Regions from separate parts of the Bacillus sp. CGMCC 1.16607 genome, predicted to be linked through region 3. Evidence: riboswitches for the same ligand, from Rfam matches in the RefSeq annotation. Region 3 holds a riboswitch; each other region holds the start of a gene.
The links. Region 3 has a riboswitch for cyclic di-GMP ahead of ACFSO7_RS01010 (hypothetical protein). Riboswitches for the same ligand answer to the same signal wherever they lie in the genome.
Positions count from the first base shown of each region.

Region 1: linked by a shared signal. The riboswitch ahead of ACFSO7_RS13400 (sensor domain-containing diguanylate cyclase) and the one ahead of ACFSO7_RS01010 (hypothetical protein) in region 3 are both predicted to bind cyclic di-GMP.
Region 2: linked by a shared signal. The riboswitch ahead of ACFSO7_RS14150 (amidase) and the one ahead of ACFSO7_RS01010 (hypothetical protein) in region 3 are both predicted to bind cyclic di-GMP.

Region 1 is NZ_JBHUJX010000019.1:205,492-215,809, reverse strand. It holds gene nagE (N-acetylglucosamine-specific PTS transporter subunit IIBC) at 23-1,462, shown strand; gene ACFSO7_RS13425 (lmo0954 family membrane protein) at 1,640-1,987, shown strand; gene ACFSO7_RS13420 (PspA/IM30 family protein) at 2,008-2,649, shown strand; gene ACFSO7_RS13415 (GIY-YIG nuclease family protein) at 2,673-3,770, opposite strand; gene ACFSO7_RS13410 (VanW family protein) at 4,462-5,484, shown strand; gene ACFSO7_RS13405 (DoxX family protein) at 5,541-5,906, opposite strand; cyclic di-GMP riboswitch class I at 6,114-6,197, shown strand; gene ACFSO7_RS13400 (sensor domain-containing diguanylate cyclase) at 6,334-7,557, shown strand; partial or broken gene ACFSO7_RS13395 (MCP four helix bundle domain-containing protein) at 7,763-8,566, shown strand; gene ACFSO7_RS13390 (methyl-accepting chemotaxis protein) at 8,921-9,508, shown strand; gene ACFSO7_RS13385 (MerR family transcriptional regulator) at 9,576-10,318, shown strand, end outside.
Region 2 is NZ_JBHUJX010000019.1:350,818-361,135, forward strand. It holds gene ACFSO7_RS14125 (polysaccharide deacetylase family protein) at 1-659, opposite strand, end outside; gene ACFSO7_RS14130 (hypothetical protein) at 804-938, shown strand; gene ACFSO7_RS14135 (phosphotransferase) at 935-1,840, opposite strand; partial or broken gene ACFSO7_RS14140 (trans-sulfuration enzyme family protein) at 1,862-2,946, opposite strand; gene ACFSO7_RS14145 (FAD-dependent oxidoreductase) at 3,165-4,691, shown strand; gene ACFSO7_RS14150 (amidase) at 4,791-5,669, opposite strand; cyclic di-GMP riboswitch class I at 5,715-5,798, opposite strand; gene ACFSO7_RS14155 (hypothetical protein) at 5,922-6,059, opposite strand; gene ACFSO7_RS14160 (amidase) at 6,166-7,638, opposite strand; gene ACFSO7_RS14165 (DEAD/DEAH box helicase) at 7,924-9,114, opposite strand; gene kynB (arylformamidase) at 9,224-9,844, opposite strand; gene kynU (kynureninase) at 9,860-10,318, opposite strand, start outside.
Region 3 is NZ_JBHUJX010000004.1:33,369-43,686, forward strand. It holds gene ACFSO7_RS01000 (methyl-accepting chemotaxis protein) at 1-984, opposite strand, end outside; gene ACFSO7_RS01005 (hypothetical protein) at 1,042-1,752, opposite strand; gene ACFSO7_RS01010 (hypothetical protein) at 1,814-2,182, opposite strand; cyclic di-GMP riboswitch class I at 2,314-2,400, opposite strand; gene ACFSO7_RS01015 (kinase) at 2,530-3,129, opposite strand; gene ACFSO7_RS01020 (M15 family metallopeptidase) at 3,427-4,107, opposite strand; gene ACFSO7_RS01025 (copper resistance D family protein) at 4,412-5,488, opposite strand; gene ACFSO7_RS01030 (copper resistance CopC family protein) at 5,490-6,119, opposite strand; gene ACFSO7_RS01035 (heavy metal translocating P-type ATPase) at 6,172-8,307, opposite strand; gene ACFSO7_RS01040 (ArsR/SmtB family transcription factor) at 8,300-8,668, opposite strand; gene ACFSO7_RS01045 (transporter) at 9,092-9,376, opposite strand.

The DNA of each region.
Region 1 (10,318 bases), on a different contig from region 3:
ATTGACAAGGAGGAAGGTTCGAATGAAGAAATATCTTCAAAGGCTTGGCCGATCATTGATGCTGCCTGTTGCTGTGTTACCAGCTGCTGCTATTTTAATGGGGATTGGATATTGGATCGATCCTACAGGCTGGGGAGCAGGCAGTCCCATAGCAGCTTTCTTAATTAAAGCGGGTGCTTCCGTAATTGATAATATTCCGGTTTTATTCGCGGTAGGGGTAGCCTTAGGGATGTCAAAAGACAAGGATGGCTCCTCGGCTTTAAGTGGACTGGTAGCATTTTTAGTTGTTACGACCTTACTTTCAACGAATTCAGTTGCTCTACTAAAAGAAATAGATCCGGCAAATGTAGACCCTGCATTTGTAAAAATAGGAAATGCTTTTGTAGGGATTCTTTCAGGGATCATTGCCTCTATCATGTACAATCGATTCAGTCATGTTCAATTGCCAGATGCTTTGGCTTTCTTTAGTGGAAAAAGATTGGTGCCAATTATGACAGCGGTTTCGATGCTATTCGTTTCTTTAATTTTATTCTTTGCGTGGCCAGTCATTTTTTCGGCATTAGTTTCCTTTGGAAAAGGGATTAGTGATTTAGGTGCTGTTGGTGCAGGTTTATATGGTTTCTTCAATCGATTATTAATTCCTACTGGATTACACCATGCGTTAAATTCTGTTTTCTGGTTCGATGTAGCTGGAATCAATGATATAGGTAACTTCTTGTCTGGTAAGGGCGAAAAAGGTGTAACAGGAATGTACCAAGCTGGATTCTTCCCAATTATGATGTTTGGTCTCCCAGCTGCAGCATTAGCGATGTACCATACAGCAAAAACAAAAAAGAAAAAACAAGTCGCTTCATTGATGGTTGCCGCAGGCTTTGCTTCCTTCTTTACAGGGGTTACAGAACCACTTGAATTTGCGTTTATGTTTGTTGCGCCAGTTCTTTATTTAGTCCATGCCGCATTAACAGGTATTTCTTTAGTGATTGCTTCCCTTTTTCACTGGACAGCAGGATTTGCCTTTAGCGCTGGATTTATCGACTTTTTCCTAAGTTTGCGAAATCCAATTGCCAACCAACCCTATATGTTATTAGTACAAGGACTTGTTTTTGCCGTCATTTACTATGTATTATTCCGCTTCCTAATTACAAAATTCAACTTAATCACATTAGGTAGAGAAGATGATACGGATGATGATACAGGTATGGAGCCTATTTCTAAAGGAAACTTTGCAGCAATGGCTGCAAAAATTTATGAAGGGCTTGGTGGAGATGCGAATGTAGTATCGGTTGACAATTGTATCACTCGGTTAAGAGTCGAAGTGAAAGATATGAACGCGGTAGACCAAAGTAAAATTAAATCTACAGGTGTTCCGGGAATAAATATTGTCGGACCACAGAGCATCCAAGTGATTGTAGGAACATCTGTACAATTCGTTGCAGATGAAATTGAAAAAATTCGCAATTAAAATGCATACAAAAGTGCCAGGGACCACGAATTTCTTCGTGGTTCCTGGCACTTTTTTTATAAATAGACTGACCCTCTCTACACCTTAAGACCTATTCCAAAATAAAGCTCAAGCTCGTTATGAGAAAGTTGGAATGGAGGTAAGATGATATCAAGATCAAGAAAGGGTGAAAACAAAATGAAAAAATTTGGTTTACTTTTAGCAGGTGGAGTTGCAGCAATTGTATTACTTTCTACGATTGGTCCGATGATTGGGCTACTAGTTAGCTTAGTACTTCTATACTTTATTTATAAACAATTTTTAAAGGCAGAATCAACAGGTGGAAAAATTGGCATAGGAATCATCGGTTTCTTCGTTCTTATGGCAAGCATTCATAATGTTCCTGCAATCATCGGCTTAGTAGCTGCTTATATACTCTACCTAGTATATAAAAAATGGAATGGGAAGAAATATGCAGTAGTAAAAGAAGAAACAGATCCATTTGTTAATTTTGAAAAACAATGGAATGACTTGAAAAATTATTAAAATTAAAGGAGAGAAATGACATGACAAACTTATTTATAAGATTAAAGGATACTATAGCTGCAGATTTAAATGGGGCACTTGATAAAACAGAAAGCAAAAATCCGATACTTCTACTTAATCAATATCTTCGCCAATGCGAGCAAGAAACAGAAAAAGTAGGTAAGCTAGTGGAGCGTCAACACGCATTAAAAGAAGGATTTATTAGGGAAGTGAAAGAAGCCGAGGAAATGGTGGAGAAAAGAAAACATCAAGCTGAAATTGCAGCCAAGGCAGGGGAAACGGAGCTTTATCAATTTGCAGTAGCTGAGTTAGAGCAATATGCTGGACGTGCCGAACGCTTAAATGAGTCCCTAAAACAAGTAATCGGGCAGCTCGGGGAATTAGAAAGAAAATATGAAAAAATGAAACACAAACTGAAAGATATGAATATACGTCGGTTAGAATTAATGGGACGTGAAAATGTAACAAGAGCGAACCACCGTATGGACCAAGTTTTGAAATCCAATACTTATTCCGATTCATCAATTTCTCGTTTCCAAGAAATTGAAGGTTATCTGGATCGTTTAGAACACCAAGTAAATCATTCTTATTACCGCAGTACGATTGATGCAAGAGTTGCTCAATTAGAGAAAGAGATGGGAGAAAACAAATCGATCTCGTAATCATATGTAACACAAAAGAACACTCAACCTGAGTGTTTTTTTGTGTATTGAATTTCAAGTAACTGGGTTATTTCTTCACCTAGTTTGGCATTGTTCTCATTTTCTAAACAGTTATCTTGGATAACAAAATAGTTGCAATGCTTGCTAGTTAGATAACTATATATAATCTGAGCTTCATCGATTTCATTTCTGTCCACTTCAACAAATGTTCTATCCTTCATTTTAAAATACATCAATATTTTTTCCTTTATTATTGATCTTAAATCCCCTAATTGAAAGTCATTAAGAACATACTTTTCAGTAAAAAGAATTTCTGTCCTCTTAATAAGAAAAAGCTTGATAGTTGATGGAGTCAATGATTCGATGATGGCTATATTTTTGTTCTGCTCTGTGAATTCAATCACTTTTTCTTTTTTTAGTAAGAAGGCTACTGCATCTATATGATCTCTATACTTGGCTGCTGATTCAAAATCAAAATGAAGCGAAGCATTATGCATCTTTTGCTGCATTTCATTAATAAGGCCCATGTCGGTACCATTAAGTAAGGAAATGACTTTTTCAATGATGCGGTTATATTCTTCTACCGCAGAACCACCAAGGCAAATTCCATTGCACAATCCTAAGGAATAGTTTAAACAGGCAGACCCGCTGTTTGCGGGATTCGAGCAAAGTAATTGAAAACATTCTTTAATACCTTGGATTGCTTTTTCCACAGTACTTCTACTTGTATAGGGACCGAAATAAAAATGATCGTCATCCTCCATGAACCAATTGGTTATTTCAATCTTGGGGCTCCTTTTTGTCTGGTGAATCTTAATATAGACAAATGACCCAGGATTTTTCATTTTTCGATTGTAGATTGGTTTGATTTCTTTTATTAAGTGACATTCCAGCAAAAAAGCTTCAAATTCTGTATCGGTCAGAATGTAATCAAAATCCTTCAAATGTTTTACTAGCTTTTTTATTTTTGGAGAATGCCCCTTTGAGTCTCGAAAATATGATTGAACTCGTCTTTTAAGATTTTTTGCCTTACCTACATAAATAACTCCGCCGACGGAATCTTTCATTAAATAAACACCAGGGGATGAAGGGAGAGTCTGCACCTTTTCTTGTAAAATCATATCTATTCCTTCCTAACCTAATTTTATTTAAGTCTCTTTTCGCAAAGATTGTTGTTTTAAAACTTTGGAAACGCAAACTGTTGATATAGAGATTGATTGGAACGGAAGGTGCGAGACTCCTGCGGGAGCAGCGGGACAGGTGAGACCCCGCAGGAGCGTACACTCCGAGGAGGCTCACCGCCCGCCCCGCGGAAAGCGAGCAACCTGCAGTGGAAATCAACCATTCTACTTGTTCAAGAAAAACAAAATTTATGAAAAGTGCCTTATTTAAAAACTAGGAATCTCGGAGTTTAATTCTAACATTATTATAAAATCAGATTTCCATATGGCAAATGTTTAATTTGTGGTGAGCTTAGAAATATAGTTTATAAGTTGTGGTTAACTCTGAAGGAGTTTTTCGTAATCTAGCTCCAGCGCCTAGCCCCGAAGTATAGGATGTACAAGTGTCGACAATGCGACAGGACGTCGTGCTATTGTCGACCTCGAGATCAAATGGCGCCCCAAAGATGAAGTTAAAGAGCAAACCTCCTCTTTGGGTCGGCATTTGCTTGTCGGGGCTGATCAAGGCGCTTCTGAATTTTTTTCCAAATGAGTTTGTCTTAAGGAATATGGACATAGAGGTGTGAATACAATGGGGAATGTGACTGACAGCCTATGACTTAGGACAAAAAAAGGAAAAGTTGGGAGATCAATGGGGAAGATTACATGGGTAACATCGATGATTTTGACTGCTAGTTTGATAGGATTAGCTGGATGTTCAGAAAAAACAACGAGGGAAAAGGAATTAGAGAAAAAAATAGTTGAATTACAGAAACAAATTGAATTAGAGAAGAAAGAAGCGTTGGATAAAGATAAGGAAAAGCCATTGGAGGAAAAAAACGAAGAAGAGGTCATTTTAGTTGAAGTGGTAGATCCTAACACGAAACAAGTTATCAAAACTATTAATCCGTTAGAGTTAGGATTTGGAACGGATAACGAAAATTATAAAAAGGAAATTGAAGGTTGGGTCAAAACGATTGCAAGAGGAACAGAAACAATCAACGGCTATGACCAAAGAATGATTCCAGACAAATTAGATGAAAATGGTCAGGTGATAAAAGGAAGTCCACGTATCATACTTGAGGAATCGGAGTTAGTGGAAAAGGTGATAAATGCGTCTTTAAAAGGTGGAACGGTTGAATTACCTCTTTATGTTACTGAAAGTGGATATAAGCCCGAAGAGGTTTCTAATTTGGGAGAAGTGGCAATCGCCTCGTTTACGACGTATTTTAATAGTAGTGTAGCGGGAAGAACGAAAAATATCGAGTTATCAGCACATGCGATCAATAATGTCATTGTTGGAGTTGGCGACATTTTTTCCTTCAATACGACAGTTGGTCCTAGTGATGAGGCACATGGGTATCAAAAAGCAATGGAAGCGGTGAATGGGAAATTGGTCGAAGGGATTGGTGGTGGAATTTGCCAAACATCCTCTACATTATTTAATGCTGTAGATAAACTCGGTGTAGCTTATGTAGAAAAACATCACCACTCAGTGAATGTCGGGTATGTGCCAAAAGGAAGAGATGCCACTGTATCCTATGGAGGACTTGATTTTCGATTTCAGAATACGACAGGGGCGCCTTTCTTATTAAAAGCAGTTATTAATAAAGGAGCACTTACTATAGAAGTAAGAACATCGAAAGCAAATCAAAGCCTTATCGTAAATAGATAAATTAGTGAAAAAGGTAGGCAACTTCAATTAAGTAGTGCCTACCTTTTAGTTCATTATTAATGATGATTACGTGTGTAAAGAATGAATAGTAGAACTAACATAATAATGTCTAATCTAGCATTAAAAGCAAATGCCATAAAGCCAGTATGTAGTATTGGAACTTTTGTTAATATAATCGCTGCTATCATAATTGCTATTAACGGAATCGTCGTCTGTTTAACGTGTTTGTTCACTATTAGGAATAAACCGCAAATCATTTCTACCGTAGCTACCCCATACTTCAGATAAAGTGGAAAAGGCAGGCCTAAATTGATAAAGTAGTTTCCTAATTCAACGCTAATTAGCTTCATCAAGCCCGAAATGATAAAAACATAAGCTACTGTATATCGAATTAATTTATAAGTTGACAGAGATGTATTCAAATCCATTCCCCCTTTGTTAAACTATATGTTCAAGAGTGGACAAACTTTCATACTAAATTCATGTAGTTTGTCTATATTATTGCGCCTAATTATTTCCATATTTTGTCGAAGATTGCCTAACCATTAGCCATTGACTATGGTTAGTAAGCACTATATATTTAAGGTAGTGGATATTTATGGATTATGCTGAATAATTAAATAGCGTACGTTTAGAAAAGGCAAACTCATTGAAAAATGAGGACGCAAAACTAAAGGGGCTAAGTCGAATGATAATGCCAGCCAGTTACCGAAAATTCCTGCTTTTTGGTAATAGATGAATCGGTTAACGACTTATCTATTTTTTTTTATTTTTTTCTTGTCATTTGTATTTGTTTTTTAATATAGTAAGTCTGTAGTTTGTGTAAATACCTTTATGGAAGTGTTAAATATGGGAAATAAGGAGATTTTATCGTTAATTAATCATTTGCTTAAAAATATTGGAGTTCAAAAAAATATTCTTTCAAAAGAAACTCTTGAAGAATTTGAAAAACATATTGGAGATAGGGAAGAAAAAGAAATAGTAGATTCCGTCTTACTTCAATTAGAATTAATAAATGATCAGATGGAAAATATGAGCTGGTTGAATAAGCATTATAAAATTTTACATGATTTTGCTCAAATTTGTAGTAAAACATTGGACGAGGATATACTTCTTGAAAAAGCGTATGAAATGGTCTCTCAAGTTATGAACACGGAATCTTTTTTTATTGCTTTTTATAATGAAGCTGAGTCATTGATAGATTTCACGTTTGTTATGGATAAAGGGGAATACTATCCACCAATTATACGTGAATTAGGTGATAATTATACCACCCAGGCGATTTTATCAAGGGAAATTGTCCATCAGAAACAGTTAGCTCAATCAGAAGAATATAATGCTCTATATGGATCAGATGGTATCACTAGATCATGTCTGTTTGTACCTGTCATTATTGATGATCATGTCAGAGGAGTGATTTCTGCTCAAAGCTATTCGGATTTTGCCTATCGAAAAGAGCATGAAGAATTACTGCAAATCATTGGGACTCAGGTGATCAATTCAATCGAAACGGCCAGACTATACAGAAGGATCTTTGTCATGTCTCAAACAGATGAATTAACGGGGTTAAAAAATCACCGAGCTTTCCATGATGATTTATCAAAAATGATTAATGATAATAATCAAGAAATCACCCTTATCATGATAGATTCAGATCATTTAAAAAAGGTAAATGATAATTTCGGTCATGATATCGGCGATAGATATTTAAAGATATTGGCAGATGGAATCAAGAGTGTTTGTGGGGAGAACATTGAGGGTTACCGCTACGCGGGAGATGAGTTTATGATTATCATGAAATCTCCATTAGAAAACGAGATGGAGAATCTTTATGATAATTTGATGGAGTATTACAAACAAAATCCACTTATCATATTAGAACACTCAATCATCGTATCAGTCAGTTCTGGTGTTGCTGTTTTCCCAAATCACGGAAAAACAGTAGATTCATTAAAAAAAGCAGTTGATGATGCTTTATACGTAGCAAAAAAGCAAGGAAGAAATCGATTTATTAGAGCTGAGAAAACGAAGAATTTTTTATATCTATTTAATGATGAGATGTTTTTTATTTAATATAGAATGTCAGGTTATTCATAAGGACTAAAGTCTTTTTGAATAATCTGGCATTTTTTTTTAGGACTTTATTCATACTTTATTCATTTTTTTGTCTCTTTTTAGAAACAATTTACACTTATAATTATTGGCTGTAGAGTGAGATTTTTACATATCCTTGAAATAATGTAATGCTATATAAATTTAATTGGAAGGATGTTTACAAATGAGTATATTTCGAAATCTAAAATTTGGTCAAAAAATAAGTATATTGACCATTTGCTTTTTCCTCTTTCTGGTTATCATTGGTGTGACCTCGATAAATCAACTATCAAATATTAATGCGAGTATCCAAAATTTAAATGATAGAATGCTTGTTCCAATTGTCAAACTTGAGTCAATAAAATCCGAAATTGAGTATATTCGGTCCCAGGCGAATTCCATAATGGATGCTGGTAATGATGATGAGCTGAAAAAAACGATACAAGAGGATATCAATACCCATATATCTTCAGTAAATAATCAGATATTAGAATATAAGGGCAATCAGGATTATGAAAATTTTCAAGTGAGTCTTAAGGAATTTTTCACTGCCTTTGATACTTTTATTGAGAAAAATGGGACAGGCAAAATTCAAGGAATGCCTGCAAATGATCAAGAGGTTGGCGGCAGCATGGTTCCCAGTGGTCCTCCTGAGGGTTTGGTTAATTTAGATAAAACGAGAAAAGGGGCTATCTCTGCTTTAGATAAAATTATTGATAAACATATTAATGACGCAAAGAATACATATCAAGACAGTAAAGCTGCATATCGCATAACAATGATCGTGATCATCTCTCTTTTAATAATAGGGGCGATAAGTACTTTTATTTTGTCTATTATTATTTCAAGATCCATCGTTATACCAACGAAAAAGGTCTCTACTAAATTAAAGGAAATATCTGAAAGTAATGGCGATCTGACAAAACGGATTGGTTATGATAGTAAGGATGAGATTGGGGAGCTGAGTCAATGTTTTGACTTATTTGTAGACAAGCTCCAATCCATCATAAAGGAAGTAGCTAGTTCGTCGGAAACCATTTCAACTTCAAGTGTACAATTGAATGAAGCAACAATTATTACAACTAAATCACTTGAAGGAATATCGAAAATGGTGGCGGAAATAGCCTTCGGTACTTCACAGGGAGCAACTGTAACAGAGGAAACAACATCAATCCTAGGGGAAGCAGCACTCTTTTCAGATGAAACCTCAATGGCAACAAGGCAAACAACGGAAAATACTAAAAAGGTTCAGGAAGCAGCAATGGAGGGTGCTGACAAAATTTCTGAAGTGGTTTCATTCATAACAGAGATTGCTTATTCTTCAAAAGACGTTTCAAATCTCATGAATGAACTCAATCAGTCATCCAACAAAATTGTAGATATCATCAAGATAATAACGGGAATATCAGCACAAACCAATCTGTTGGCATTAAATGCGGCCATTGAAGCTGCTCGTGCAGGTGAGTCTGGAAAAGGTTTCAGTGTGGTAGCGGATGAAATTAGAAAGCTTGCGGATGAAAGTAACCGAGCGGCACTTGAAATATCAGAACTTGTGAAGGAAAATCAGTTAAAATCTATTTCTGCTGTAAAATCAGTTCAATTAGTAGAAGAAAAAGTTTCTAATGGGGTACATAAATCTTCAGAGGTAACTGCTAATATCCAGAATATAAATGAACATATATTACACATTGTACGTGAAATTGAACAAATCGATACGGCTAACAAAAAGCAGGCATTGTCTACAAAAAATATCGAATTCGCTATTTCGAATCTTGCATTAACTTCAAATGAAATGGCGGCAGGCACAGAAAATATTAGCGAGAGCATTGATAAACAGCTTAAAACAATGACAGGAATCGAAAGTACGACAGAGCAGTTATCGGATATGGCAAAAAAATTAAAAGAACTTACTGCTGGATTTAAAATATAATTTTTAAATATTTGTTGACATTGACGTTGCGTAAAGGTGTATCGTTGCTTTATGAGGAGATGATCACATGGAATATACAGTGCAAAAGCTTGGAAGTATAGCGGGAGTAAGCACAAGGACATTACGATACTATGACGAGATTGGAATTCTTAAGCCGGCAAGAATTAATTCGTCTGGTTATCGAATCTATGGGCAAGCGGAAGTGGATCGCCTACAGCAAATCCTTTTCTATCGAGAATTAGGAGTTAGCTTAGATAGTATAAAGGATATCGTCACTGCCCCTTCCTTTGATGGAGCTTCAGCGCTGAAAGAACATCGTGAGAAACTCCTTGAAAAAAGAGAGCAATTAGATTTGTTAATAAGAAATGTAGATAAAACGATCGCCTTAACGGAAGGGAGAATTCATATGTCAAATAAAGAAAAGTTTGAAGGATTTAAGAAAAAAATGATTGAGGATAATGAGAAAAAATATGGGAAAGAAATTCGCGAAAAATATGGTGATGATACGATTGATAAATCAAATGCTAAAGTCATGAACATGGGCCAAGAAGAACATGATGAAGTGACAAAATTAGCGGAGCAGGTGCAAGTTACGTTGGCGCAGGCTTTTGCTACTGGAGACCCTGCAGGGGAATTAGCACAAAAAGCAGCTGATTTACACAAGCAATGGTTATGCTACTACTGGAGTGAATATAGTAAAGAAGCGCATGCAGGTCTTGGACAAATGTATGTGGATGATGAAAGATTTACAGCATATTACGATAAAAATCAGCCAGGAACGGCTCTCTTTTTAAGAGACGCGATTTTAAT
Region 2 (10,318 bases), on a different contig from region 3:
AAATAAAGTTCATTTTGTATACCTGATTCTGAAAACGGTCCAGGGGTTGTCGTTAATCCGAATCGGTAGTATTTTTTCGTCTCTTCCACTACTTGTTTATTGAAATTTCCATATGGATAGGCAAATGCAAGCACTGGTTTACCCGTTATTTTTTCAATTGTTTCTTTGGAATCCTTTAGCTCGTGCACATATTTTTTATCTTTAGTTAAATCAGGATGAGTAGCTGTATGTGATTGAATAGAGAAGAGACCTGATTCAGCCATATCTTTTATATCAGCTTTAGATAACCGATTAGCCCTTCCGATAAAATCAGAAATCACAAAAATCGTACCAGCTGGATGAAAATGCTCATCCTTAAGCTTCCAAAAAATTTTATAAGCATTTTGATTATTTTTGTAGCCGTCATCAAAGGTAATAAAAATTGGCTTTTTCACTTTATAAATATCTTGCCAGCGCTCAAAAGTTAATAATGTGAATCCTTTGTTTTTGAGGTACGTCATCTGTTTTTCAAAATTTTCCGGTGTGACATATAATTCCTTTGAACCGTGACCTTTAAACTCATCAATTGAATGATAGACTAAAATCGGTACCTCCATCTTTGCGGAAACCTGTAACGGGAGCCATAGTAATACGAGAAACATAAAAATCATTCTTTTCATGGGGTTCCTTCCTTTAGATCGTATTTTCTCATAGTGTTCCAAACCACCTTCATTCTATTAACACATTTGTGCTTGAAAAATTGGACATTTACCAGGCAAAAAAATCCCTCCTTTGCATATTTATTTACAAAGGAGGGATTTTTCATGGCTATTTGGTGGATAACAACGTTCGGGTTTGTACTATGCTTAGGTTTCGTTGGTGGTATAATGTTTTATTCATTAAAAGGTGCCTTACATTCAGAAGACTCTACTAAAATAGATCCCATAACAAAAGATTAACTCAATGATAATTTTATGCTTTCCTTTGCACTGGCTACTAATTTTGCATCCTGTAAATCATGTCCGTACAACAACAGAACTACAGACACATATAAAGCAAAGAACCTTGCACAGGTCTTAGTCGTTTCAGAAACATTTCCATAAATTCCGAAAAATTGTTCTCTTCCCTGCAGTGTTAAAAAGCTATAAGCAATCGATAAATCAATCGCCGGATGTCCAAGATGGGTGTCACCCCAATCAATTATTCCGGAAATGACTCCAATCTCATCTACTAAAATATTTCTAATATGACAATCGCCATGAACAAGCGTTTGTTGCTCGTCCAAATGAACATCTTTTATAGAATCAAGCCAATGAAAGGCTGTTTCAGCTTCATCAATTAACTGAAGCTGGATAGCTTTTTTTATGTTATCAATCAATGGATTCATTCGTTTACCAATATTCGTTCTTTCTAACCAGTCATAAGGTACACCTAGTTTCTCAGCCATTTCTATTGGAAATTGATGCAATTTTCTCAAAAAATGCGCTAAGGGAGCCGCGGACTTATTTCTAATATCTGCAGACAATTGCCCAGGTGAAGTCCCTTTAACAAGGTGATAGCCTGTAAAAGGCCAATTGTAGCTATCCGTCTCTTTGCCGAAAAAGATAGGTTCAGGAATTCGAATATTTAATCCATTGACCAAATTGGGTAGCAATTGATTTTCAGTGTTTAATAATCGAACGGCAATTTCTTTTCTTGGGAAACGAAAAACGTAATCATCGTTCACTTTGAATACTGTATTATCAAAGCCTTTTCCTAATTCTTGAATATTGACAGGTGCCAGTTCTGGAAACTGGGCTTCTATTAAATGTCTTGCTTCGTCCATTGTAACGACTATTTCAGGAGACCATGCTTGAGACATTATTTCACTCCATTCATTTAATTAATTCTTTTTAGATTGATTAATGGCTAGTTGAAATTGATCTATAATATCTTCTATTTTCTCAAAACCGACTGAAATTCTAACCATCCCTTTTGTAATCCCAAGCGCTTGACACGCTTCAGGTGGTAAGGCACGATGTGATGTCGTTAAGGGGTGAGAAACAGTCGTTTCTACTCCAGCCAAAGTAGGGACGATTTTAACCCAACCTAGGGAACGGAAAAATTGGTTAACATCTATGGTGCGATCCAAATCAATCGTCACCATGGCACCAAAGCCATCTGGATTCACTCCGAATGGATAAAAAACTTGCCGAACAAGTGGATTATTTGAAAAAGCTTGCGCAAGCTTCTGTGCATTCTTCGATTGTTTCTCCATCCGTAAAGCCAATGTTTTCAAGCCTCTAGTGGTCAGCCATGCTTCAAACGGACTTAGATTTGCTCCAAGATTAACAACCTTTGCCTTGGCTTTTTCGAGTAAATCTTCCCTGCCAACTAACACTCCTGCAGTAATGTCACTATGTCCACCGATATATTTGGTTGCACTATGAACAACTAAATCAATTCCTAATGAATAGGGTTTGCAATGATACGGTGTCGCAAATGTATTATCCACCAAAGTAACTAGTTGATATTTTTTTGCTAAATTTACTACTGCCGGCAAATCTTCTACTCTTAGTAGAGGATTCGTAATTGATTCGGTCAATAATAGTTTCGTATTTGAGCGTATCAATTTTTCAACTTGAAGGAGATCCTTAAAAGAAACAAAGCTGGTTTCAATGCCTAAGTCACTTAGCCCGGCTTTAAGCATGTGAAAACTCCCACCATATACATCATCCGCTGCTATAATATGGTCACCACTTTTCACAACGGCAAGCACGCCTACAAGAATCGCCGATAGACCTGATGAAGCGGCCACCCCATCGGGTGCACCCTCTAGTCTTGCAACATATCCGCGAGTTCATCCGTATTCGGATTTGCAACTCGAGAATATAAATATTGGCCGTTACCATGATAATATCCTTCTAATTCATCTAAATCACGAAAAACAAAAGCTGAGGTCTGATAGATGGGTGTTACTTTACTCATAATGTTTCGTTTCTTTTTGTCACCATGAAGAACTTCTGTATCGAAATGTTTACTCAACTTTTCCACCCACTTTTTCTTGTAATGACTACATATAATAATCCATATTTCCATAAGAAATTTCATTTTCCTTCTTTCTTGAATAATATTTTCCAAACCACACATGAAATGACCATATCATGGAAAAAATAGCCACAAGTACATATATTAGGAGGAAAACCATGCAAAACAAATCTTTACCGCAATATCCTGAATCATATTGGCGAGAATTAGAGTTTCCCTCTTTTCCAAAGTTAGATAAAGATCTTTCCGTTGATGTTGCCATCGTCGGTGGAGGTATTACTGGGATTACGGCAGCACATATTTTGCGTCAGCATAATGTCAAAATTGCTTTAATTGAAGCTGGAAAAATATTAACTGGAACAACAGGGCATACAACAGCGAAAATTACCGCCCAACATGGACTTATTTATGATGAGTTAATTCAGCATTTTGGAGTGGAGGGAGCAAAACAATATTATGATGCTGCTAACCAATCCATTCAATTTATAAAAGATACTGTTTCAAAAGCACAAATTGAATGTGATTTTCTCGAACAAGATGCCTTTATTTATGCGACTACAGATGAATACGCTACAAAAATACAAACTGAGGCAAAAGCATATGAAAAACTAAAAATCTCTGGCGGAAATGTGGATAGTATCCCATTTAATATCGACATAAAAACTGGCTTACGCATGACGAATCAAGCCCAGTTCCATCCTACAAAATATTTAACTCATTTAGTAAAGGACTTGGAAAAGAACAATGTCCAACTTTTTGAGAATACAACTGCCATTGATATTGAAGATCCTGAAGGGGATAAGCCGACGATCATCACAAGAGATGGAAATCGAATTCGTTGTAACTTTATTATCGTGGCTTCCCATTATCCTTTTTATGATGGACTTGGCTTTTATTTTACAAGAATGTATGTAGAACGATCTTACATTCTCGGGGTGAAAGCAGAAGATTCCTACCCTGGAGGAATGTATCTTAGTGCTGACGATCCAACCCGTTCCATAAGATTCACCCCATTTAATGGAGAAAATCTAATTTTAATTGGTGGTGAAAACCATAAAACCGGACAAGGAATGGATACCTTCAAACACCATCTAGCATTACAAAAATTCGCTGAAGAAACTTTCCAAGTAAAAGACATTCCTTATCGTTGGTCAGCACAAGATTTAATTACATTGGACAAGGTTCCGTACATTGGTCCAATCACAGAAACAAAACAACGCATATTGATTGCGACCGGCTATCGTAAATGGGGAATGACAAACGGCACAGCTGCAGCGATGATGCTAAGTGATTTCGTTTTAGGGAAACAAAATAGTTTCCTTGAATTGTACGCACCATCCAGGTTCCAGGCAGACCCAAGCCTTAAAAAATTCACTTCAATTAATGCAGATGTAGCAAAACATCTTATTAAAGGTAAGCTTGAGTTTGTCCCTGGTGATCCAAGTGACTTAGAAACTGACCAAGGCTCCGTCGTCATGGTAGACGGTAAAAGAGCTGGTGCCTATCGGGATGCAGATGGTAAGTTGCATTTAGTAGACACCACTTGCAGACATCTTGGCTGTGAATGCGAGTGGAATCATGCTGAAAAAACATGGGATTGCCCATGTCACGGCTCAAGATATTCTTATACTGGGGAAGTATTGAATGGTCCAGCCTTAGAGCCATTGAAAAAAGTTGGTGAATAATGCAGTAAAAAAGGGCCAGAGAGGCCCTTTTTTACTGTCGAAGCTTGTTAACAATGCATCATTTCCTAGGAAATTTTGTCGTATTCTAGAAGCAAGATTTTATGGTTTCATGCTCATCCAGCTATCTAAGTAATGGATGGCAAAATCGTTATTTACGTTTGAAAGTTTGGAAAGCTGTTCTAGCATGACTGTTTGTCCTTCTTCATAAAACGAAACGTACTCTGCCTCGGAAGATGGGGCTGTTTCAACTGCTATGGTAATTCGTTTACCGATTGATTGGGCAATTTCAACTTCCTGTTGGATAATAGCTTTCATTCCATTTGGACCATCTGCTTGATCACGGTAAGCCATAATCGTTGGTAAATCCATGTTTTTTATAACCCAAGCAGCAAGATTACCTTTACCTAATTTATTATTATAAAGCTTCTCATCAAACCAGAAAGGGATATCTGCACCTATCTTCAAGCCCATCTGACTTGATAGATCCTTTGCTTTGATTAGTAGGGTTTGATACGATAACACCGTATTTTTATAGTTCGAATTCCATCCAGAATATAAATATGGTTCCACATCTAAGTGAATGCCCGTAAACTTTTCAGAAGGTTCTGCTTGTGCTTGGTACATTTTTAACCAATCAAAAAAACGATTGGAATATGTGTTACCCTTTGCTGATATCCAATCAGGAGCTCCTTCAAGGGCGTGCACTTCAATATGATGTTGTGAAGCCTTTTTAACAAAAGTTTCATATGATGCGGGTTTAATATTATAATTGATTTGCAAAAATACCGTTTTCGTTTGATTTTCAGCTAGAAATGAAAGAATCTGGTCGGAATTTGTTATGATTGATTTTGTATTCCATATCCAAGTTGATAACGGACCAACGGATAATTGAGCTTTGGAATTTGTGGGAAATGAAGATATTGAATATACTATCATAGAAATTAACATGCTTAATACGAGGATTTTAAACTTATTCATCACAGTTCTCTCCTTATTAGAATGCCCAAGACATCCTAATAGGAGTCTGGCGGCGTGGCAGCCATACGTTTATCGGTTAGGCCCATCGCTTTGCGTCCTTGCCTTTCGACAAGTTTGCCTTTTTCAGAATTTTTTTATACACCATGATTATACTCCCAGAATCTTTATATTTAAATCATTTCCTTTGAAGTTTCTGTTGGTAAAATTCCACAAATAAAATGAGGCTGCTCAATCTAGTGAGCAGCCTCATTTCTATTCTTTTCCTTTTGGTCGGTTCGTTTGCTTATCATCCATCCCTGTATTAAATTCAACCAATTCAGAGCTCGTGCGACCCTTTTTTGCGTTATTATTTCGCATGGCGTTCGCATTTCCTTTTTTCGTTCTACCCATGAAAAACAACTCCTTTAGAGATAGTTGCTAAGGTCGTCAGTTAATTCGACGCCTTACACTTTTCCAAGTTCATAGGTAGTATGCTTCTTGAAAACTTAGTTATACCTTACCATTTCGGTGATTTCCTCATTTTTGTCCCTTGTTCAAAGGAATAAGAGATCGATAAAAGCTGCGGCTCTGAATAGGCTATTCCTGTGAAGGTAATTCCAACCGGCTCCCCTTTATCGGTATATCCTGCTGGTACCGTAATCGATGGATAACCAGCTTTTGCTGGAATAGCAGCACCATAATTATTCGGAAAAACAACAGCGTCTAATTGATGTTCATCCATGATGAAGTCTATTCCTTGTTCAGTTGAGTAATATAAATCATCTTCCAAAGAGTTTATATAAGCTTCTTCAGTTAATGTTCCGTTTGTTGCTTCGGATTCAAGTAGAATAGCTTGGCCAAACTTTAACATTTTTTCTTCATTTTGAAGATTAAACTGGATTACATCCTTTAAGGAGCGTATTGGATAACTAGGATGAAGTTTATTTAAGTAGGCATTAACATCAGATTTAAACTCATAAGTTAACACATCGTAGCTCCATTTTCTATCGACTGATGGAATTTTGACATCTTCAATAACCTCAGCACCTAGTTCCTTCAGCTTCCTGATTGCAGCTTCCATAACCTCACTTTTTTCTTCACTCAAATAATCAAAAAATCCTTCGCGAGCAATACCGATTCTCTTCCCTTTTAACCCAGCTTCGTCAAGGTAATCGGTAAAATCAGTTTGGGTTAAAGCAGTGTTTGTTAATGTGATTGGATCCTGCTCATCTGCCCCAGCTAAAACATTTAATAAAAGCGCTGCATCTTTGACTGTTCGCGCCATTGGACCTGCCGTATCTTGAGTATGAGCAATCGGTATAATTCCCGTACGACTAATTAGTCCTACAGTAGGCTTAATTCCAACTAAAGAATTTTGACTTGCTGGACTTAAGATTGAGCCCGATGTTTCTGTACCAACTGCTACCGCAGCAAAATTGGCGGCAATCGCAGCACCTGATCCAGAACTCGATCCCCCTACATCAAATGTACCTGGACCATAGGGGTTAAGCACCTGACCACCTCTTGAGCTATAGCCGCTAGTCATTCCAATTGCCATAAAATTAGCCCATTCCGTCATATTTGTTTTTCCGAGTATAACGGCACCAGCACGACGTAATTGTGAAGCTACAAAAGAATCGGCTGATGCATACGAATTTTCTAATGCTAACGATCCTGCACTAGTATGCATCTTATCATTTGTATCGATGTTGTCCTTAATGAGGACAGGGATTCCGTGAAGTGGTCCTCGTGATCCCTTACTTTTACGTTCTGCATCTAAGGCAGCAGCTATATGTAATGCATCCGGATTCACCTCAATAACTGAATTAATCTTCGGACCATTTTTGTCAAAACTAGTAATACGCTTTAAGTACATTAGGACTAATTCCTTTGATGTCAAATCCCCATTTTCCATTTTCTCTTGCATTTGGTCAATCGTCGCTTCTTGCAACCATTCTTCTGTTAATTTTTTTAATTTTGGATTTTCCATTTATTTAAAGCTCCTCTCACATTCTTTTATTAAAGAATTCTTGATGAAGGCTCAAAAACCTTTTTAATTTGTATAAATACGTTAATCGAAACGTCTATTTATTATAAATTCCGTGTCTTAGAGGATGAGTTTTTCATATATCCGACTACTTCCAGGTTATATCCGTCTAAAATCGATTTTATCCGCTTGTTTTCTACTTATATCCGACGATTAGAGTCATATATCCGCCATTTTCACAATTTGGACAAACTTTTCCACCAAAAAAAATAACACGCAAGCCGCGTGCTATTTTTTTGTTTTCTTATATTTAGTTGTTTTAATTGTTTCGCGCTTTACTGCTCTTTCTTGTTCATCAACGATTTTTCCGCTATAAAATACCTTTTTGGCTAAAGGTATTTTTAATTCATGGCAGTATTTTTTCAATTCACGCTCTTCTCGTTCATTGACAAGCGAAATGACGACTCCGTCTGCTCCAAAGCGGCCAGTACGTCCTGAACGGTGAATATATTGGGTAATGTCTTTCGCAAAATCAGCATGAACAACATGTGTAATATCTTGAATATCAAGACCTCTTGCTGCCACATCTGAAGCAATTAGTAATTGGATTTTTCCTGTTCGAAGATTTTTCAATGCCAACTTTCGGTCGTCTTTCTTTAAGTCGCTATGAAGCACTCCAACTGGAATTTCCTTGAATTTCAGTTTTTCAGAGACAAAATTGATTTCGACAATGTCATTGATAAAAGCGAGAGCACGTATTCCTTCAAGACGTCCGATTTTTTCCAATAGCATCGGTTTCTCACGGTTTTCACATAAAAAATAAATGTGCTCGACTTTGCCTGCTTTAATCGTCTCGTCTTTCATCACTTTTAGTAGTTCAGCATTTTGGGTTAATTCTTTGGCAATATGAATCGCACGCTCCGTTAAAGTTGCTGAAAATAACACAACCTGTCGATGATCACTTAAAGTCGACTTTATAATTTGCTTGATCGTCTCGATATGCTCTGGAACAAGAAGCTGATCTCCCTCGTCTAATACAATCGTCTTAACTTCATGCATTTTTAATTTCTTCTGTTTGATAAGCTCTAACATTCTTCCAGGTGTTCCAACAATCAATTGCGGTTTTTTCTTAATTTTCTCAAGCTGCCTAGTTACATTCGCTCCACCAATAAATGAAGCATTTCGAATGCCACTTCCCTCGGACCACTTTTGCACTTGCTCCAAAATTTGCATCACAAGTTCCTGTGAGGATGCTAGTATAACAGCTTGAATTCCTTGGCTGTCTGGATTGATTTTATCTAGAACTGGAAGCAAATAAGCCAATGTTTTTCCTGTTCCGGTCGGCGATTCTGCAATTACATCTTTGCCTTCTTTGATTAGCGGAATCGCTTGTGATTGAATGGAAGTCGGCTGTTCAAAGGCTGATTTCTCCCAGACGTTTTGAATAAATGGTTTTAATGAAGAAATAGTTTCTGTCATTGGTTTCTCCTTTATATATAGGAATATCCTTATTATGTACTTAAACCCGAAAAAACTAGTATCGGTTATGATACTAGCTTATCAAAGCATGAATGTCTAGACCTTCAAATTAAAGCATTCTAAGTACCGCTCTTACAGGACTGCCGTCCCCTTCAGCTAATGGTAGGGGAAGAGCGATTAATTCATATATACCTGGCTCCACATTAGTCAAATCCACCGATTCTAAAATATGGATTCCATTTTCGTGTAGGGAGTGGTGTGCCGCTAATTCTTTACTGTCTAGCGGGTCGACTGATGGAACGTCGACACCAATTAGCCTGACCCCATTTTCCCCTAAAAAAGAAGCAAGGTCTGGTCTTAAGAACGGGATTGACTCAGGAAACTGTAGTGGGTTCTCCCACGAATCAGTCCGTAGCAAGACCCTTTCTACCTCTTGTAAGTCAATTTCCTCAAAATCGCTTGCTCCAATACATTCTTTATTCCTCATATCGACTACAAGAGCCTTGCCGACATATAAATGGATATCAAGGTCATACATTCGTTTTCCCTCGTTATCGAAATGAAACGGGGCATCCACATGAGTGCCTGTATGGGTGCTCATCTCCAGCTTCCCAACGTTTACAGAACCACTTTCTTCCATCGGCCAATTGATTTTAAATGAAAAAGGGGTATCTCCCGGCCAAGTTGGAACGTTATGGCCAAGCTTCCTTGAGATATCAATGAGTTTCAATTAGGATGCCTCCCTCTAAGCAATGACTTCGCGCTTATTTTCGTATTTTTCATATAGCTTTTCTTGCATAATTTTCTTCAAAATTTGAACTGCATTCCATACGTCTTCATAAGAAGTATAAAAGGCAACAGGTGCTAAGCGAATAATATTAGGGTTTCGGTAATCAGGAACAACACCATTTTCCTTTAACGCTTTACAAATTCGCGCGGCTTCGGGGTGCTCTAATGCCACATGACCACCACGACGGTCATCTTCACGTGGATTTCCAATCGTGAACTGAAAATCTCCTAATTCCGATTGAATTAATTCCATTAGGTAGCGTGTTTGTCTTAAGGATTTTTCCCGAATCGCATCAATGGAAGCTTCAGTAAACATTTCCAATGAACCAATAAGCGGTGCTGTACTTAGTAGATGTGGTGTGCCAATTTGATAAGCACCGGCGTCATCTGCTGGGGTAAAAACATGCTCCATATC
Region 3 (10,318 bases):
TATCTCAACAATTGTTGTCATGATCTGCTGAGTGGCAGAAGATAATTCTTCCGTACTTGCAGAAGAATTTTCATTATTTTCAGCAATGATCTTTGTAGTAGATAGAATCTTTTCAAACATGGTTGCAACCTCTACAATGGTCGTATTTGTATCTTTAAATTCTTCCGTTCCCTGTTGCATTGACTTGACAACTATGTCAGTTTCTTCTTGTATATTCTTTACAATATTTGATACCTCAGAAGAAGATTGGCGTGATTGTTCGGCCAATTTTCGAACCTCATCAGCAACAACCGCAAATCCTTTCCCGTGTTCACCCGCACGTGCAGCTTCTATCGCCGCATTCAAAGCTAATAAATTAATTTGTTCTGAAATCCCTGTAATTACTTTTACAATAGTGCCGATTTCATGAGATTTTTCTCCGAGTTTATTTATTGCATCAAATGTTGTATTTACTGTTTGATTAAACTGTTCCATTTTTTCTAAGGAATCCTTTAGCTTCTCGTTTCCTTCTTGAGTTAACTCTAAGGTAAGGTTCGATTGTTCTGAAATTTGATTTGATCTCACTGATAGATCTTCGATAGCCTCTGCCATTTCTTCCATAGATGCAGCGCTTTCTTCTGTAGCTACTAATTGTTTCTTTAATCCTCTACCTACCTCATCAATTGCCGCTCTAACAATATCCGCTTTCTCAGAAGCATATTCACCGATTTCTGCGAGATTTTCTCCTTTTTCATGCACATCTTTTGAAAATGAAAAAAACTTCTCCCTTATACTGCTGAAAAACTCAACCATTTGATTAAATATAGCGTAATCAGAACTTCTTTCATCAACTTTGTTTATGATATTACCTGCTGATATTTCTTTCATTCCATTTAGTATTTCTTTATTAATATGAGGATGATGTTTTAGCGAAAAATATCGGTAAGCAAAATACACCGAAACTCCTATTAAAATAACAATTATACCTAGCATAATAGCTTCCATGATAAATAAATCCCCTAACTCCTATTAATTATTGAAAATGACTTCATTATGAATATTTTAAAGTTCCTTTAAAAGGATATATGTTCCATCCGCTACATTTGCAGGAATACCATTCAACTTACTATTATCCTGATATTTATGAACAATATCATTTCCTTCTAAGTCTTTATATTTTTTCATATTATGATATTTTTCCATTACTCGTATCGACTTCGGGTTTGTCGCTTCACCTAAAACAGCCTTCAACCCTTGTGAGGATGCCTTTGTTATCAATCTATTTCCTAATTGCTGAATAATTTCGTGACGGCCATGTTCAGCTATTACTCCTATCATGAATAAGTGTAATAACTCTCCATCTTGGATGTCTTTTCCGTTTCGTTTTTTATAATCTTCCATGAAACGTTTATCCACATCCTCCAGTACACGCAGAATGACATTCATATCATAAAAAGAACCTTCAAATATATCTTCTCCGATAATCTCTGGTGCATTTGTATCTCCAGCAAGAACACCAACAACTTTTTTATTACAGTCCTGAGCGACTGCGCAATATCCCTGCTCTACTGTAGATTCTAAATAATCCTTGGTAAACTTATAGAAATCTTCATAACCTATGTTTAATTGACCTACCATCGGTTCCTGAACCCATTTTCCTGAAACATCCATTCCAACAAATGAACGAGCTAGACACTCAGCTGCTTCCTGAATTAAAGCTGTTTGTTCCTTCGTTATAATTTCATATGTATACAATTCTAGTGTTGTTTGCACTTATTGAACTTCCTTTCAAATTTCAAAATAAAAGCCCCTTTTAATGTTTTGGGACCTAGCGTTATATCGAATGAGGGACACGATCGACAAATGTACCTGGGAAATCAATTCTTTCAAGTGCATTTCTAACTTGCACTTGAGCAATTTTAGATGAAGGTTTTACTGCAAGGATATCCTTGAAACCTAAGCTAGAATAAAATTGCATCGTTTGCTCTAATTGCGGTACTACTTTCGACGGGACTGGTGTTTGGTGAGTCGCATCGACAACAAACGTATAATCTTTTCTTGATACTTTATTAATTGTTTCCTGTAAATCTATCATATAACCTTCTGCATCCTCAGCTCTCATTAATCCATGCACCTGTACATGTACTTCCTTCGCAGATTCATTAATGGCCATTTTATATTTCTTTTTATCTACAACTATCATCTCTGATCTCCTTTTTTCCTATAGTCTGCTATACTTCATTGTCGACCTTGCACGGTTTTTCTGGGAATTTTAAAAAATAAAAGCTATCCCCTATGTAGATAAGGATAGCCAGATAATCGATTGTTATTATACTTGGCAACCCGACTATCATTATCCAAGAGGATTTTAGACTCGTAGCTTTGCGTCCTTACCTTTCGATAAGTTTGCCTTTTTCAATTTTTTTAAATAGTTCTAATCTCACACTAATATATTACTATTGCATTATAAATTAATTACATTTTTTTGTCGAATTAGAAATATTTTCTTAATTTACAGACAAAAGGACTAACACATTTTAGATAAAGCTATTAAGATTTTAAAACCATATTAGCTTGTGCCTTTGGAAAAACAGTATCTAGGTAAAAGTCTTCTGCTTTCCAGTATCTATTTTGAAACTTTTCAATATTTTTTTGGGTATTTTCACTTTCTCGTTTAAATCTAATCTCCCTTGGACAATCCAAGTAAATGACAAAATCAAAATAATCTCTCCATTCCTTTCTCTGAAGAAATACACCCTCAACAATAATTAGGCAATTTTCTGGTAAACTGATAGTGTGGGTACTATGAGTATCATGCGATGCTTCATAAAGTTGGAGAGTTACCTGTTCTGAAACTTTTAATTTTTGAAAAAGGGATTCTTTTAAGCTGTTAATATCCCATTGTAAGTAGTAGTACTCATACCATTCTTCATAGGATGTATTGTATCTTTTATTTTGTTCAACAATATAATCATCTAGATGAAACACCAATACAGTTAATTTACCCTCTTGCTCTTCCATCTTTCTAATATGATTTACTAATGTAGTTTTTCCTGATCGGCTTAATCCATCAATCCCTACTATAAAACGCTTTTCTTTGTCAGCCATTCCTGAAATAGTTTGTATTATTTCCGTTACTAGCTCTTCCAAATAATTACACCGCCTATCTAGTTAGCTTCAACGCTATGCAGATCATTTTATTTTTTTCTTTTTCCTTTACTCGTTAGCTCTCCTGCTATTAAGCCCAGGAGAAAATTGGTAATAATCAATTCACTTTCACCGGTCACAATTAATGTTAGAACAATAGATACTATCCCAAATAAAAAGCATTTAATGTCATATAAACCTCTCACTTAACCTTTCGATTATTTTTGTGTATTTTTTTAGATTATCATTTCTTATTGTTCCAGAAGTCTCCTTTTAAAATGAATCATAAGTATGTATAGTCTACTTCTTTAATAATTTCTTTAGTTCATTCTCTGATACAGGTAAGTAAAGCGCGTTTTTAGCATCAGTCATTACTGCCCAATACTTATCACCATATGACCAATGCCACCATTCCGTAAAATAATTAACAAAACCAACCGCTACCAAGGCTTCTGCAAGTATCTTTCTATTCTTCTTTGCTTCTAAACTTATATTTTCAGCGTCAAAATAGGTCGCATAATCTGTTTCATGAGGAATAGCATCAAATGGTGTACCAAGATCAAGTTCTCTCCCATAAGAATCTATAAGGGTTATATCCACGGCAGCCCCCGTTGGGTGAGGTGCCACTTCGGGTGGAGCCACATATTTTGAGGCTTCAGCCCTTATAGCGTTTATTTCCTGTATGTTGGAAGTCTCTTTAATTCGATTCATTGAATTTTCAATAGCCATTTCTTGAACATGTAAAGGCCTGTATCCCTCTTTAAGGAGAAAAGACAGACCTTCCGGAAGTAACTTTTTTGCTAAGGAAAGCTTAGTTGCAATCGATAAGCGAACACAAGAAAAATAACGACTCCTCTGTTCAAGAGTTGGGTCTATTTTAATACTAGGGTCAAAGATAGCAAGATTTACAAACGGTTCATTGTAATTAGGATCAACCATCATATTATTTATTCTAGTGTCGCTCATCAAGATTTTCTCCATAATTTTATTCCTCTCCAATGTAAAAATACATCCAATCTTCCTGTTACCACTTGCTCAAACACTACATTTTCAAATTATACTCTTCCATTAATTACAATAGAAGTTTCTTTAATGATACGCTCCCTCACTTGCCATTATTTAGACATAGCTCCCTATACAGAGGTTTCAAAAATAATCCAAATGATCAACCTGTAAATTCCGAGTCCATGCGTCGTAATCACAAGTAGCTACTGCAACAGGATTCCCTCCCCGAAAAAATGAGCCGCCATTTCTATGGCAGCTCATTTTAGTCTATTCAGGCAATTTAAATATTTAAAGTATTCATTAACCCCAGATAGAAAGCTAATATATAGCTAATTCCAAATAAGACCGCTAGTATTGGCTTAACTTTTTTAAAACTAGCCAAAATCAAAAGCAAAAATAGGATAGAAAGGGTAATCAGAATGATCGAATGGAAAGAAGGGTTGATTGTCAAATGAAGAATAGACGAGATATCCTTTCCTATTAACCACTCTACCAATTTAGAAGCACCTTCTGATTTAATGGTAAATTCCACCTCATGTGGAGGTGATAAAGTCCCCAAAATACCAGTTACATAAAAAATAAGAAATATGAAAATACTCTCGGTCTTAATCCAAGGAAGAGGATTAAAAGATAAATTTGATAAAGACCTTTTGGCTAAAACTCCATTTATAAAAGCAAAAACTAAAACAGGTATAATAGAAATGTGTTTTAAAAGTAACATCTGCCCATAAGGTAGTACCCATGCTTTAACATAATCCTCCGGTTCCACCACAAAAAACATTAGGAATAGTCCACTAACTAAGATAACGATTAAGCATATACTTGCTAATGGGGTAAACCATTTTAGAAACTTAGACCAGAGGGGCTGCTCTTTTGCAAACCAGGCCACATGGATTAATATCCCCGTCCATAATGTAACTACTAGAAAATGAATTGTATGAGTAATTGTTCCAGTTAAAAAGGACAATGATGCCACATGGCTAGAGTATCCTATAGCTAAAATCATAAGAAATAACAATAATGCTTGTAAATATTTAGATCCTTCAACATAAAGGGTCATCCACAAAAAGGTTGCCATAAAACCGATAAATATCCAAGCTCGTCCTACTTGAAAATCGGTAAGAACAGAATGTGTCGCTAAATTTAACCCTACACTATCTTTAAAATAAAATATCACCTGTATCACAGGTCCAAGAGAAAATATAATAACGCCAAGTGTGGACAGGAGTAAAGCAGGTTTGGGTAGATAGATTTTAGGTTTATTCTCTTGTGATACGAATTGTAAGGCTACGTGTCCTACTAAAAATGAAAACATAAGGTAATTACCGAGTTCTGCAATAGGTATTAAGAAATTCATATTAACTCTTCCTTCTAAAAAGCGATCGGATACCCACAATGAAGATCAAAACAAAAACTACTATGCTAATGGTTCCCACCATGTTGTTTGATTTATTTTGACCGCTATTATTTTGTGAATCGGTAGTCTTATCATCTTGCTGTTCAGCTGATTCATCATTAGTAGGTGGATTTTGCGTTTCAACATTGTTTGATTCTTTTTGTACTATAAATGGAATAATACCTTCTATCGCATGTCCGTCTTCCCCTGCTATTCTCCATTTTACTGTATAAGAGCCATTGTCTAATGGTTGTGATAGTGTGCCAATCATTTGAGTTTCTTGTACTTTCACCTGATCAAGTGGGATTTTAATTTCACCTTTCAGCAATTCCATCGTGCTTAGTTCCTCAATTTCGCCTTCAAACTGAAGGCTGATTTCCACCAAATTACTATCAATAATTTGTCCCTCTTGAGGAAAGGAAGACTTGATTTCAGTATGGGCATTAACCATTGTTGGTCCAGTTAATGTAATGATTAATATGATTATGTATAATAGTTGCTTCAAATCTTTCCCTCCATTTGGATACCAGTAATTTTTCGATACAACATAAACCGGTGACCAGCATTTATAAATGATCTGGATTCCAGCCATTATTCACTTACTCTCTCCCTTAAAAAAGCTTCCCAATAAAGGGAAGCCCATCTTATTTATCTTTTACTCGGAGAAGTCGTAAGCTGTTTAACGTAACAATAAGAGTAGCACCCATATCTGCAAAAATAGCAATCCACAATGTTAACCATCCAGGTACTACTAATAATAAGGCGACAAGCTTAATTCCTAATGAAAAAGTAATATTTTGTTTAATAATGTTTAATGCTCTTCTACTTAGTTTTAAGGTAAACGGCAGTTTTCCTAGATCGTCTGCCATTAAAGCAATATCAGCTGTTTCTAATGCCGTATCTGTTCCAGCGCCACCCATAGCAATTCCGACCGTAGAAGCCGCTAAGGCTGGTGCATCATTCACGCCATCACCGACCATTCCTACTCGGTCGTATTTATTTCTTAATTCCTTGATAAAGGCTAATTTATCTTGTGGCAGTAATTCTGCTTGAATATCTGAAACACCAACTTGTTTACCAATGGCATTTGCCGTTCCGGAATTATCCCCTGTTAGCATAATCGTTTTTTGAACACCAAGTGAGTGGAGTTTTTGAATAACGTCCTTACTGTTTTCTCTTAACTCGTCAGCCACCGCCAGTAATGCAACGACTTCTTTTGAAGTACCGGCAACCATTACCGTTTTTCCTTGGTTTTGAAGCTCTATAATTATGCCTTTTAAGTTGTTAGGAATGCCGTTCGGTACGATTTCGTCAAACAAATTCGGACTACCTACATAGTACGTTTCACCATTTACGTTTCCTTTAATCCCCTTTCCGGTTATGGAAGAGAAGTCTTCAATGGCAATGCTTTTATAAGGTAAATTATCTTGCTCCGCTTTTTTCATAATCGCTGAAGCCAATGGGTGTCCCGATCCATTTTCTAAAGCCGCAATGATGGTTAGAATCTCATTTGAGTTTGTATTTGGTTGCGGTAAATAGTCTGTAACCACTGGTTCACCTTTTGTTAAGGTGCCTGTTTTATCAAAAGCAATCGCTTTTAGCGCTCCCATTTCTTCTAAATGAATTCCACCCTTAATCAAAACACCATTTCTCGCAGCATTTCCAATTGCCGTCACAATTGATACAGGAGTGGAGATGACCAAAGCACATGGACACCCTACCACTAGCACAGCTAATCCTTGATAAATCCACTTACTCCAATCGGCATCAAATAGCAGCGGCGGAAAAATGGCAACTCCTATTGCAATTAAGATAATAATCGGTGTGTAGTATTTAGCAAAACGATCAACAAATGCTTGAGAAGGCGCTCGTTCTGCTTGAGCTTCCTCAACTAAATGAATAATCTTGGCAATTGTGGTATCGTCCACATGTTTGGTTACCTTAACTTCGAGAATCCCTTCCTCATTTAAAGTTCCCGCAAAAACTTCATCATCCACTGTTTTGGAAACCGGAACTGATTCACCTGTGATGGCGGCTTGATTGACGGACGAAAGGCCTTTTACTATGGTTCCATCCATCGCAATTTTTTGGCCTGGCTTAACAACCATGATGTCTCCAATACGGATATCATCGACCTCAACCATCAATTCTTGATTACCTCTCCGAATCAAGGCTTCTTTTGGTGCAATATCCATCAAGGAACGTATGGATTGTCGTGCCTTATCCATTGAATAGGATTCAAGTGCTTCACTGATGGCGAACAAAATCACAACCGTTGCGCCTTCTCCCCATTCCCCGATAAATGCAGCTCCTATAATAGCAATTGTCATTAATGTTCTCATATCAAACTGTAAACGGACTAAATTTTTAAGTCCTGTTCCAAACAAACGATAACCACCAATGATAATGGAAGCTGTATAAGCGATAACCGATGTCATACTCTCCTCACCGTTTAATTCTCCTGATACCCACCCCATTAGTAAGAAAACTAGAGATGCAATAACAGTTGAATGCTTCTTCCAAAATGGTTCTTTCACTTCTTCAAATCGTTGTTTTTCAGGTATCACTTTCAATTTTTCAAAAGCGCCTGCTTTTTCAAGTTCTTCAATGGTTGTATCCCCATATACGGTAAGTTTGGAAGCCCCAAAATTGACACTAGCATCTGAAACACCATCCAGGTGTTTTACGTTCTTTTCGAACTTAGTGGCACAGCCAGCTCATGAGAATCCTTGAATTCGGTAAACCGTTTTTGCCTGTGATTGCTCTAACGCCTTATCCATTTGCTTTCCCCTCCTGTTGATGCATAAAGGCAATTTGTATCAATTGTTTAACATGATCGTCATCCAATGAATAAAAAACTAATTTGCCTTCTTTTCGATATTTTGCTAACCCTAAATTACGGAGCAATCGTAAATGATGAGACGCGGTAGCTGTCGTACAGCCTACAATATTAGCCACATCACACACACATAATTCATCTTCCTCATTTAAAGCAAAAGCAATCTTTACCCTAGTATCATCGGCTAATGCTTTAAATATTTGCGATACAGCCAAAGTATTGAGTTGGAAAACTGTTTCTTTGACTCTATTTACTTTCTCTTCGTCAAAACAGGTTATTTCACAAACATCATCATGCTTCAATTCTTTCACCATCACTTATTCAAATACTTATTTGATTATTAGTATATGTAGAAACTTTCTTATGGTCAAACATTTATTTGAATGATTTATTTGAATGATTTTTTTAAAAGATTTTGCTATAAATAAAAAGCCAACATTTTAACCTATGTAAAATGTTGGCTGGCCGAAATATTTTTAGTGATTATTCAAATCGTTTAACTCAAAGTTAGCATTAAGGAATAGTTCCCTTTAAGTCAGATTCGTCAAGTATTATTATTTCAGATCTTCTGCTTTTCAAGTGGCATAGTTTTTTTTCAGTGGTGTAAAAATTGTTATCACCAGGGCAACAACTGCTAAAATCATGCCTCTGCCCGGATATTTCTAAAGCTAACTTAAAAGGGTAAAAGAGCCTTGTGGGTTAATTTCCACTAGGAGTTTTTGTTTTTAGTACAAAGTAGGGATTGGATAACAGGCAACCGTTTCAATTAATCTTTCATCAAAACCATAGAACGTCCAAAATGTACCATTCCACCTATATCCTGCAACTTCGCCATATTGGAGGTACGTAGGATAAAACCAGAATCCCTCCCCATTTACTAGCCAAACATAGGTGTAGTTATTTAAACAATCGACTAAATAGTGTGAAGGAAACGGTTTTGGTGGAACGTATGGCGGTGGAGGAGATTGTGGTTGTTGTCTCGTTGAACCTTGAGGTGGAAAAAATGCCATATATATTCACTCCCTTATTAGATAATTACCCAATATAGTATGTTGATAACTTTAAAGAGTTAAAAACTGGGGTAAAATCCAAGGTGAATTGGAATAAAATTTATTGAGCTTGTGATTGATCTTTTATTTTAGACCCCTTTTTAAAGCTTCAAGAAAAACAGATGGTATTTTTATGCGCTGTTGAATAGTGGTATAAAACCTCCGTTTTGTGTGGAGGTTTTCAATTTTGTCCCTTTAGAGTACACCCTATTGTATATAATGATTGGACCTATGTCCCAATTTTTAAGGAATTATTCGTACAGACTCTTTTGGAGCTAACTCGTCATAGTCTGTAAGGACGGGAAAACATTGGTGATTCACCACGGGGATTTAGGGGAACACTAGCTGCAGGATCTGGGAAGCAAACAGACTTGAATGTTTTGAAAACGATCGCATGTGGCACAAGTGGTTTTTGATAATAGTTTAGAGTAAATACGAAACAGTAATGATAATTTTCAACTATCAATAAGAAAGAGGCTTTACGCCCCTTAATTCTTCTAAAAGTGACTAACAAATTACAATGATTTTATAAGAGTACAGGTACATTAACATCATAAAAACCAGTTACTCGGTCTCCAATTGAAACCATTCCATGATCTAGAAAATAGATTGTTGGACTAATAATGAAATTTACTATTGTACCATCCTCTCTTAAAAGGGACATTAATTTAAAACTTTTCCCTCTCCAGAACTTATTAAATGATCTTGAATCATCGTAACCGTACCAGAAAAGAACTGAATTTTTTCATTTTCCCCCTCCTTAATGATTAATAATGAATGAAAATTAATCCTCAAAAGCCTTGAAGGATAAAATGTCTGAATGTAATTTCAGTTGGCCTTATAAATATTATGATGATGGCAATTAGATATTACATTATCCATGCAATTAAATAAGCACAATAA